Regions from separate parts of the uncultured Rossellomorea sp. genome, predicted to be linked through region 3. Evidence: riboswitches for the same ligand, from Rfam matches in the RefSeq annotation. Region 3 holds a riboswitch; each other region holds the start of a gene.
What was found. Region 3 has a riboswitch for S-adenosylmethionine ahead of Q1B03_RS08745 (2,3-diketo-5-methylthiopentyl-1-phosphate enolase). Riboswitches for the same ligand answer to the same signal wherever they lie in the genome.

Region 1 (3,079 bases), on a different contig from region 3:
GCGACAGTGATAATGATTATTAAAAGTGGTAATAAAACGGACAGTCCATGTTGTCCTTTCTTGTTCTCGTTGATACAATTTTTCTCTCTAGACATCCAACAACTATGTGTTTGCGGATCTCCATATCTGATTGGTGGAGTTTGATCAATTCATTGATTAAGAACCGCCTTCTTCCCCTTACAGATTCCCGCAAATGTTTGGACATCTCCGCCCCTCCATTAAATATTAATGAGAAAGAGTAGCCTGGTCATGGTCTTGGTGGAGACCTTGTTTTTTTCCATTCTTCACCAGACTATAGATGATTCCGGATATCCAGCCTAAAACCACCAATACATATGCTGCTGTTGATAATCCAGGACTCACTTCTCCAGCTTTTAATAATGTGTTTAAGTTGGTCAATACAATGAATCCACCTACTAATACTCCCAGCAAATAAGGTTGCAGGATCCGAACCAGCCATGCAGCAAGGGGAGCAGCAAGTACGCCACCAATGACAAAGGCACTTACCCAGAACCAGTTGAATTGTTCCCAGCCGAGAAAGATGACGAATCCTAAAGTGGCAGCTATCGTGACGACAAACTCACTTGTATCAACGGTCCCGACTACTTCTCTTGGTGTTGCATTCTTGTTTGCCAATAATACCGGTGTATTGATCGGCCCCCATCCCCCGCCTCCGATTGCATCAAAGAATCCAGCAACGGCACCCAAAGGAAAGAGGAATCGCTTTTTGGTCAGGATTGTCTTTTTGCCAACTTCTTGTCTCCTTGAGCCTGATTGTGAGAAAAATAGAAATCGAATGAAAATATATATACCTAAAATCAATAGAAAAGTAGAAATATATGGCTTGATCAATCCCCCTGGAATATTACTGAGAAATGCTGCACCAATAAAGGCACTTATGGCACCCGGGATTAATAACAACACCGCCATTCGTTTATTGACATTCCCAAATTTAAAATGTGATATTCCTGAAGCTGCCGTTGTCGCAATTTCAGACATATGAATGGAGGCTGAAGCGACAGCAGGGGCAACTCCGTAAGCTAATAAAAGTGAAGATGATGTTAAACCAAACGCCATACCCAGTGATCCATCCACTAACTGTGCAAAGAAACCTACAAGTGCAAAGATGATTAATTTTCTCATTTCGTTCCCTCTTTCTGATCTATTATTTATATTGGAATACTCGGAATTAAACCTAAAAAAAAGGCACTAAACCTGTATTAGGTTTAGAGCCTTTGGTTTTCCAATCAGCTCAAGCATTATTCCATTAAAAAACCTCTCCCAATAAGGAGAGGAATGGTTGATTCATTCAGCTCTTCCTTATCTTCCAGGCAATTTGCCTGCTGGACTTAGCACCTTCAATACATAGAGGTTGCTGCGGGATCATCAGACCAGTTTCTTCCCCCGGCTCTTCATAAGGATATGTTAAAACATAATTTATCTTAATATTCTTTCAATGTCAACACCTTTTCAAGCATTATATGCGTGTCAGACAAAATAATTCCTACTTGACAGGTAAACTTTATCTGAATTAAGATAAATTAAATCCCTTCCATATCCCCTATGCTCATTGGAAAACCAAAGGCACCCCACAATGCCTATGGTTTATTTTTTTGCTCTGTTTTCTAAATCATCTTGATTTTTTTGAAGGAGGAAGATCATGATTTCCAATCTGAACCAACTCAATCAAAGAAAAGTAATTCTTCATATTCTCGAAGCTGCCTTGCCAGAAATAAAAAAGGACCTGCACCGATTATCTCATTCACAACTTCTGGAGTATTACGAAAAAGAAATTCATACCCAACATCCACATTGTGGACTTCAATCGATCCACTTTCAATCATAACGACTCACATAAAAGAAAGCTCAGCCATCCTCTTGGCTGAGCTTTCTTTATGAGCCTTATACACTTACTTTCACCGGAGTGGCAACCCAATGACCTTTTGAGACTTCTACCAGCTCGGAATTCTCTAACTGATATTTGTCTTCATCCGTTTGCTCCTCTAGTAAGACACGTTCTTTTTGCTTCTCGATCTTTGGATCGGGGATTGGGATGGCAGAAAGCAATGATTTGGTGTACGGGTGCTTAGGATTGGAGTATAACTCTTCGCTGTCAGCCAGCTCTACAATTTTTCCTGCGTACATTACAGCAACCCGGTCACTAATATGCTTGACCATTGAGAGATCATGGGCAATAAATAAATAGGTAAGTCCGAGGCGTTGCTGCAGATCCTCTAATAGGTCTACAATTTGCGATTGAATCGAAACATCGAGAGCTGATAACGGCTCATCGCATACGATGAATTTCGGCTCTACGGCTAATGCACGGGCGATTCCGATCCTCTGCCTTTGTCCCCCAGAGAATTCATGTGGATAACGCTTTGCATGGGAGGCACTCAGTCCTACCATTTCCAATAGTTCCTCTACCCGATCTTTCCGTTCCTTCTTAGTCTTATAAAGACCGTGGATATCCAGCGCATGGCCAATAATATCAAGTACTTTGAATCTTGGATTAAGGGAAGCATATGGATCCTGAAAGATCATTTGCATATGGCGGCGCATCGCCTTCATTTCTCTTTTATTCATTCTGTTCACGGACATTCCTTGATAATAGACGTCACCTGCAGTAGGTTCATGAAGGCGAAGAATCGCTCTCCCCGTTGTGGATTTTCCAGAGCCTGATTCTCCTACAAGACCAAGAGTCTCCCCTTCCAGAATAAAGAAAGAGATATCATCCACTGCTTTAAGACGATTTCCTTTCCCCAGATCAAAGTGCTGTTGAAGAGACTTCACTTCAAGCAAGGGTCTTTCGCTCCTTGCTTGAAGTGGTGTCGGCTTCTTCTTTTTTTCTTCGTCGAGACGTGGCAAGGCATTCAGGAGCTTTAATGTATACGGATGTTTGGGCATTTCAAAAATCTCTTCAGTGGTTCCGGATTCCACAATCTCGCCTTCCTTCATCACTATCACCCGATCACACATTCCTGCCACCACACCAAGATCATGGGTGATCAAAATGATGGATGTACCGAAACGTTCCTGCATGTGCTTCATAACGTTGAGGATCTGCTTTTGTATCGTA
Region 2 (3,079 bases), on a different contig from region 3:
AACGGAATTAACAACACGATCAATATAATGAATGGAATCGATCTGAACACATTTACGACTGCACTTGTAATCGTGTATGTCAGTTTGTTATCCCATAGATTTTCCTTAGAGGTGAGGAAGAGCAAAATCCCAAGGATCATTCCGAGTACAAAGGTAATCACTACAGACATCCCTGTCATATACAGGGTTTCGAGGGTTGCTTCCCACATCTTGTCCCAATCTACATTTGGAAATAAATTTTCAATCATCCTCTTAACACCTCCACTTGAACCAGTTGCGTTTGAACAAACGTCAATGCGTCTTTAATGGTCCGTTCATCCCCATCAAGGTGAACAAATAACGTTCCATAGGCACCTTTTTGAGTTTGGGAGATTTGTCCTTGAAGGATGTTTACGTCTAAGTCAAACTTCCTTATCAGAGTGGTGATGAGCGGTTGCTCGGTTGATTCACCGACAAAAGTAAATTTCAACACTTTCCCATTAGGATATTGCATCAATAGGTGATCAATGGTTTCACCCGTTTCTTTTACTTGCGAGACTTCTCTCACGAAACGCTTTGTCACTTGCTCTTGTGGATTTCGGAACACTTCCAATACATCCCCGAGTTCCACGACTTTTCCCTGTTCCATGACTGCGACACGGTGACAGATCTTCTGAATCACGTGCATTTCATGAGTGATCAGGACAATCGTCAGCCCTAAGCGTTTATTAATATCCACCAATAAATCAAGAATGGAATCAGTTGTTTGTGGATCTAGAGCGGAAGTAGCTTCATCACATAGAAGGACATCAGGATTGTTAGCAAGTGATCTTGCAATCCCCACTCGTTGTTTTTGTCCGCCGCTCAGTTGAGAAGGATAGGCATCTCCCCTGCCTTCCAATCCTACAAGCTTCAATAATTCATTGGCTCTATGGAGTCTCTCTTTCTTTGGTACTCCAGCAATTTCTAATGGGAACTGTATATTTTCTAATACTGTACGAGACCAGAGGAGATTAAAGTGTTGAAAAATCATGCCTATGGACTGTCTTGCTTCCCGAAGCTTTTTACCCTTTACACGGGAAACGATTTGACCATTTACGTCCACTATTCCTTCTGTAGGAACTTCGAGACCATTGAGCATGCGGATCAGCGTACTCTTACCTGCTCCACTATAGCCAATCACTCCAAAAATTTCTCCTTGGGCAATCTCGATATTGACGCCATCAACGGCTGAAATTGGACCCGATTTGGATTGATAAATTTTTTTCACATCTGAAATGGTAATCATGTTGTATTCCACCTTCTTTCGGAGTAAAACGACCTGTTTAATCAAGATTATGGTTGCACATAGCTGGCATTTTCCGGTTATCTTTTTCTAAATCATTAAAAAATGCCTCTCTGCGATAAGCAGAAAGGCATAATCATATAGGACTATCCTTTCTCTCATCTTTCAAAGCAAATGCTTTGAGTGAATTGGCACCATTTCAATTTTCATTGACGGTTGCCGGGCTTCATAGGGCACGTCCCTCCACCTCTCTTAATAAGAGTAAAGTATCGATTATTAAATTTTTTTAAATAGTTAAAGACTCTGAAAATTTGCTACAAGAGAGATTCTATCATCGGTTATAGAGTGTGTCAATTATTTTTTAAACTTTCACCGGCTCTTTTCCCCTTGACCTCGTAAGCCAAAGGACAGATTCAACAAATAGAAGCGGTCGATACCCTCCTCTGATTTCAAGTGCCCCGGCTTCGATCAGTTGAGACAACCGTTCTTCCCCTGTGAGTAGGGAAACCACTTTTTCCTCCATTCCTTCAATTACGAAATGAGCGTCTTCACTCAAATCATCTAATACATCGCATCCCTTGCTCGAAATAGAAATACCGTACAAATCTTTTCCACAATCAAAATGAAGAACAAATGGGCTGTCTGGAAATAAGAGTCGTAAGTGATATCTTGAATGACACTGATCTACTAATTCCTCTAAATATATTCGCATGAATACCCTCCCAGTGAAACTTCTATATTATTACAATTCCACTTTTAGGTATTTTTCCCTTTTATACTTTCTCGACATGTTTTGAACGTATTCATCTAATTTGTCGAACAGTAAGAATTTGGATGGATACTAGTCAAAAAATGATGCCATTCGCAATATTTCCCGAGAAATATGTCTTCGTTTGTAGAAAGAAAATCGTTTAGAAAGAGACATATAAAAAAGACCTTCTCCCAAAAGGTCTCTTATCCCTCTAACGATCAGTGATCTTGTTTAAGGTTTCATATAGAAATGGCACGGATTGGAAGGCATAAATCCTCTCCCACTCGACTCCATCCTTAAATAATAGCAAGCAGGGTACACTTTCGATGGATTGTTCTTCCGCAAATTGGGGCAAATAATTCAAGTTGGCCTTCACAAAATGAAAAGATTGCGGAAGCTTTTCCACTACGTCAATCATTTTACTTGCCACCTGACAGGTGCCACACATCGGTGTATAAAGGTAAACGGCTTCAAGCGTATGGCCTTCAATCAGATCGTTTAATGCTTCGGTATTACTTACCTCAATCAAAACTAGATCATCCTTTTTCCTAAATATTCTTTATGAACGTCTATATTGGCTCCAATCAGGACAGACGCCAGGTGATACTCGGGAGCTGCTGCCACTTCCTTGTACATACGATCAATGTACAAATGTTCAGCTTCAGGAAACTCACGTTTAAATTGCTTTCGTAATTTTTCACCTGCATCATCAGCATCTACGAGGATATAGACATCCCTTTCCAATAATGCATCAATGAGTTCGTCCATTTTCGTAATGCTAATGGTCCCGTTTGTACAAATAATTTCAATCGGTTCTTTGATGATATCTTTCACTTTTCGTTTGTCAGTTGTTCCTTCGACAATGATTACTTTTTCGTCAAGTTCCATCATGATCATCACCTTATCTTTCAGAAATAAGATTACGATAGTATATTCAAATAACAAGAGATGATGTCCACTTTCTACTTATATTTTCTCATGTTTATAAAAAAATGCGCAAGTGGTTTGCCTATCTGCTTATACAAATGGTGCCAGATTCATTGTCGAATCTGGCACCATGGGCA
Region 3 (3,079 bases):
CTGCGCATGTATAGGCCAAATAGTCTCTGGCGATCACAGTATCTCCAAGCTTTGCCATTTCGATATCTGTGACTGAGTCCCCTATCACAATGACCTTCGTGTCTTCTGTTAATGACAATGTTCTCAAAATAGAAGGCTTACAGCATCCACATCCTTTACTTTCACAGTGATCGTCACATGGATGTGGCCAATGAATCGTTATGGCCGAATCGTTAAAGCTTGCTTCATTACAAAAAACTCCATTAAAAGGCCCGTATTCTTTTAGTAATGGTTGAACAAAGAAGTCAATTCCTCCACTAACGATATACAAAGGAATCTCATGGTCTTTTGTGTAGTCTACAAATTCCTTAAACCCTTCACGTATGACAGCAGTATCTAATAGATACTGAACCATTTCGTCTTTTTGGGATGAAGGAATAAGTGAAAACAACTTGCCTACACCTTCTTTAATGGAAATCGACTGATTTAAGATGTCATCTTTGATAGGTTCCCATGCTGGGGGAGCAAAGGTTTTCATCAACGAGATGATATTATCTGTTTCTGTAATCGTTCCATCAAAATCACAGAAAATGATTGGATGACCCACTACACCTTTACCTCCTCTCCCCATAGGGATAGGGCTTTGCGAAGTTCACCATGAGTTTCAGCCGCCTCATTGAGAGACGTTCCTTTTAAAACAGCATCGATAGCTTGAACGAATGCTTTTCCTCCTCCACTTGCTCCGTCAGGGTGACCATGAATGCCCCCTCCTGCATTAATGACACAGTCTATACCGAAATCTTTCACCAAAAGCGGAACAAGTGCGGGATGAATGCCGGCTGAAGGTACTGGCAATGCCCTTTTCAAGTGGGCATCTTCCTTCGTTAACTCATGGCTTACGGATAGAACTTTGCTCTTCTCTAATGCGACACTTCCGTATGGTGATGGAAATAGTGAAAAATCGGCTCCGGCCATTCGTAATAATTTACCTAACCATAAAGAGTAGCTCACACCATATGCAGGAGATGCTGCAGCAGCCCCGGCAAAGGCAGGGTGGGCCATGATCGGCAATGCGATCTCATTGTCCTCTCTCAATTCCTGGAGAACATCGAGGCCGTAAGAAAATACATTGAATAATAGAGCCTGTGCTCCAAGCTCTTTTGCTTTTCTTGCTTTATCCCGTAATTGTGATGTTCTGCCTGTCAGATTAATTGCATACAACGTTCTCTTCCCTGTTTCCTCAAACACTTCGTGCAGCACTTTTTTCCCTAAGCTGACTCTCTCAGAAAAGGGTGTCAGTGGATTATCAAATAAAATTTCATCGTCTTTTACTGCATCGACTCCGCCTAGAGCCTGGGCTCTTAATTGATTTTCCAGGTAGGTGAGATCTCTGCCGATCACTCCTTTAAAGATGCTCATTAACAACGGTCTTTTATGTACCCCTGTTAACTCCCTGATCCCTTCAATTCCAAATCGTGGACCAGGATAGGTTTTTTTTAAGTCTTTCGAAAACTCTAAATCTACTAATTTCACTTCGCCATCCAGGGAAAGCTTACCGAATACCGTTGTAAGAATGGCTGGGATATCATTTGAATAGTTATACCCGGGATATCCAATCTGCACCTCACCCCGGGGACCATCTTCGCCTTCCCACTCCTTCACGGAAACGACTCTCCCCTTGTACTTGCTCAATTGTTCCTGTTCCAGAAGCGGCAAGTCCGTCCATGAACCGACCGTCAATCCCAAGGCAATCCCCTCTGCCTTTTTCTCGAATGAACCGCTCTTTCCCTTTAGTTGATAGGTTGCTATCACTTCACTCATTGTCGTATTGCCTCCTTATGAAAAAAAAGCTACTCTTAGCCGCATGTTGATTTCATCAGCTCTGCAAACAAAAAACCTCTTCCAGATAAGAAGAGGTTTGAATTCGTCACTCTTTCTTATCTGTCAGCCATATAGCTGCAAGAATTAGCACCGTGCTTAAATAAGTCGGTTGCCGGGCTTCATCGGGCTGGTCCCTCCGCCTGCTCTTGATAAGAATTTCATTATTCATTATTTCAGTTGGATTATTGCACCATTTTCAGCTTATGTCAATCCCTTTTGTGGAATAATTCTAAACTTTCTATACGTGAAATCGCTTCTTTTATCCGATCGTTTGTGGATAAAAGACCTACACGTACATACCCTTCTCCGAATTCTCCAAAGCCAACACCCGGAGCAACAGCGACTTTGATTTTTTCAAGTAGATAGGTTGAGAACTCTACGGATGTAAATCCTTCAGGCACCTTTAACCAGGCGAAGAAGGAACCTTGTGGAGCTTTTACATCCCACCCTATTTCCTGAAGACCAGAGATTAATAGTTTTCTTCTTTCTTCATATGTTGAAACTAATGCATTCACGCATTCCTGCGAGCTTAAAAGGGCGGTGGTAGCCGCTTCTTGAATGGCGCCGAACAGACTCACATATAGGTGGTCTTGAAGGACGTTAATCGCTTCAATGACACTCTTATTCCCCACTGCAAACCCCACTCTCCAGCCAGCCATATTATACGTTTTCGATAATGTATAAATTTCTATGCCAACATCCTTGGCTCCTTCTGTTTCCAAGAAGCTAATAGGCTTCCGTCCATCAAACCCAATCGCTCCATAGGCAAAGTCATGTACAACACAAATATCATGCTGATCGGCAAGTTTCACTGTTTCTTCAAAAAATGAGGTTGTAGCGATCGCACCAGTAGGATTATTAGGATAGTTAAGAAACATTAACTTTGCACTTTCTAACTCTTCACGAGACTGTTCTCGATAATCAGGTAGAAATCCATTTTCCTCACGGAGAGGCATTTTGATCATGCGGGCTTCTGCTAATGCTACCCCGGATAAATAATCCGGGTAACCAGGATCAGGCACTAATACACCATCACCAGGGTTCAATAAACATTGAGGAATTTCAACTAAACCTGCCTTTCCTCCGAACAGCACAGCTACCTCTGTTTCCGAATCTACTTTTACACCGTATTCACGGAGGTAGAAGGCGGCAATCGCCTCTTTAAATGACGATAAGCCACGGAATGGAGGATATTTATGATTCGATGGTGAAGCAGCTG

Region 1: another riboswitch for S-adenosylmethionine. It lies ahead of Q1B03_RS15805 (sulfite exporter TauE/SafE family protein); the one in region 3 lies ahead of Q1B03_RS08745 (2,3-diketo-5-methylthiopentyl-1-phosphate enolase).
Region 2: another riboswitch for S-adenosylmethionine. It lies ahead of Q1B03_RS16350 (methionine ABC transporter ATP-binding protein); the one in region 3 lies ahead of Q1B03_RS08745 (2,3-diketo-5-methylthiopentyl-1-phosphate enolase).

Annotation. Positions count from the first base shown of each region.
Region 1 is NZ_CANKZT010000004.1:266,708-269,786, reverse strand. Features, by position in the region: gene Q1B03_RS15805 (sulfite exporter TauE/SafE family protein) at 226-1,143, opposite strand; SAM riboswitch class I at 1,318-1,421, opposite strand; gene Q1B03_RS15800 (hypothetical protein) at 1,661-1,846, shown strand; gene Q1B03_RS15795 (ABC transporter ATP-binding protein) at 1,903-3,079, opposite strand, start outside.
Region 2 is NZ_CANKZT010000004.1:380,962-384,040, reverse strand. Features, by position in the region: gene Q1B03_RS16355 (methionine ABC transporter permease) at 1-248, opposite strand, end outside; gene Q1B03_RS16350 (methionine ABC transporter ATP-binding protein) at 245-1,267, opposite strand; SAM riboswitch class I at 1,420-1,526, opposite strand; gene Q1B03_RS16345 (SCP2 sterol-binding domain-containing protein) at 1,626-1,976, opposite strand; gene Q1B03_RS16340 (thioredoxin family protein) at 2,227-2,544, opposite strand; gene Q1B03_RS16335 (toprim domain-containing protein) at 2,547-2,906, opposite strand.
Region 3 is NZ_CANKZT010000002.1:361,249-364,327, reverse strand. Features, by position in the region: gene Q1B03_RS08750 (2-hydroxy-3-keto-5-methylthiopentenyl-1-phosphate phosphatase) at 1-586, opposite strand, end outside; gene Q1B03_RS08745 (2,3-diketo-5-methylthiopentyl-1-phosphate enolase) at 586-1,800, opposite strand; SAM riboswitch class I at 1,914-2,016, opposite strand; gene Q1B03_RS08740 (pyridoxal phosphate-dependent aminotransferase) at 2,067-3,079, opposite strand, start outside.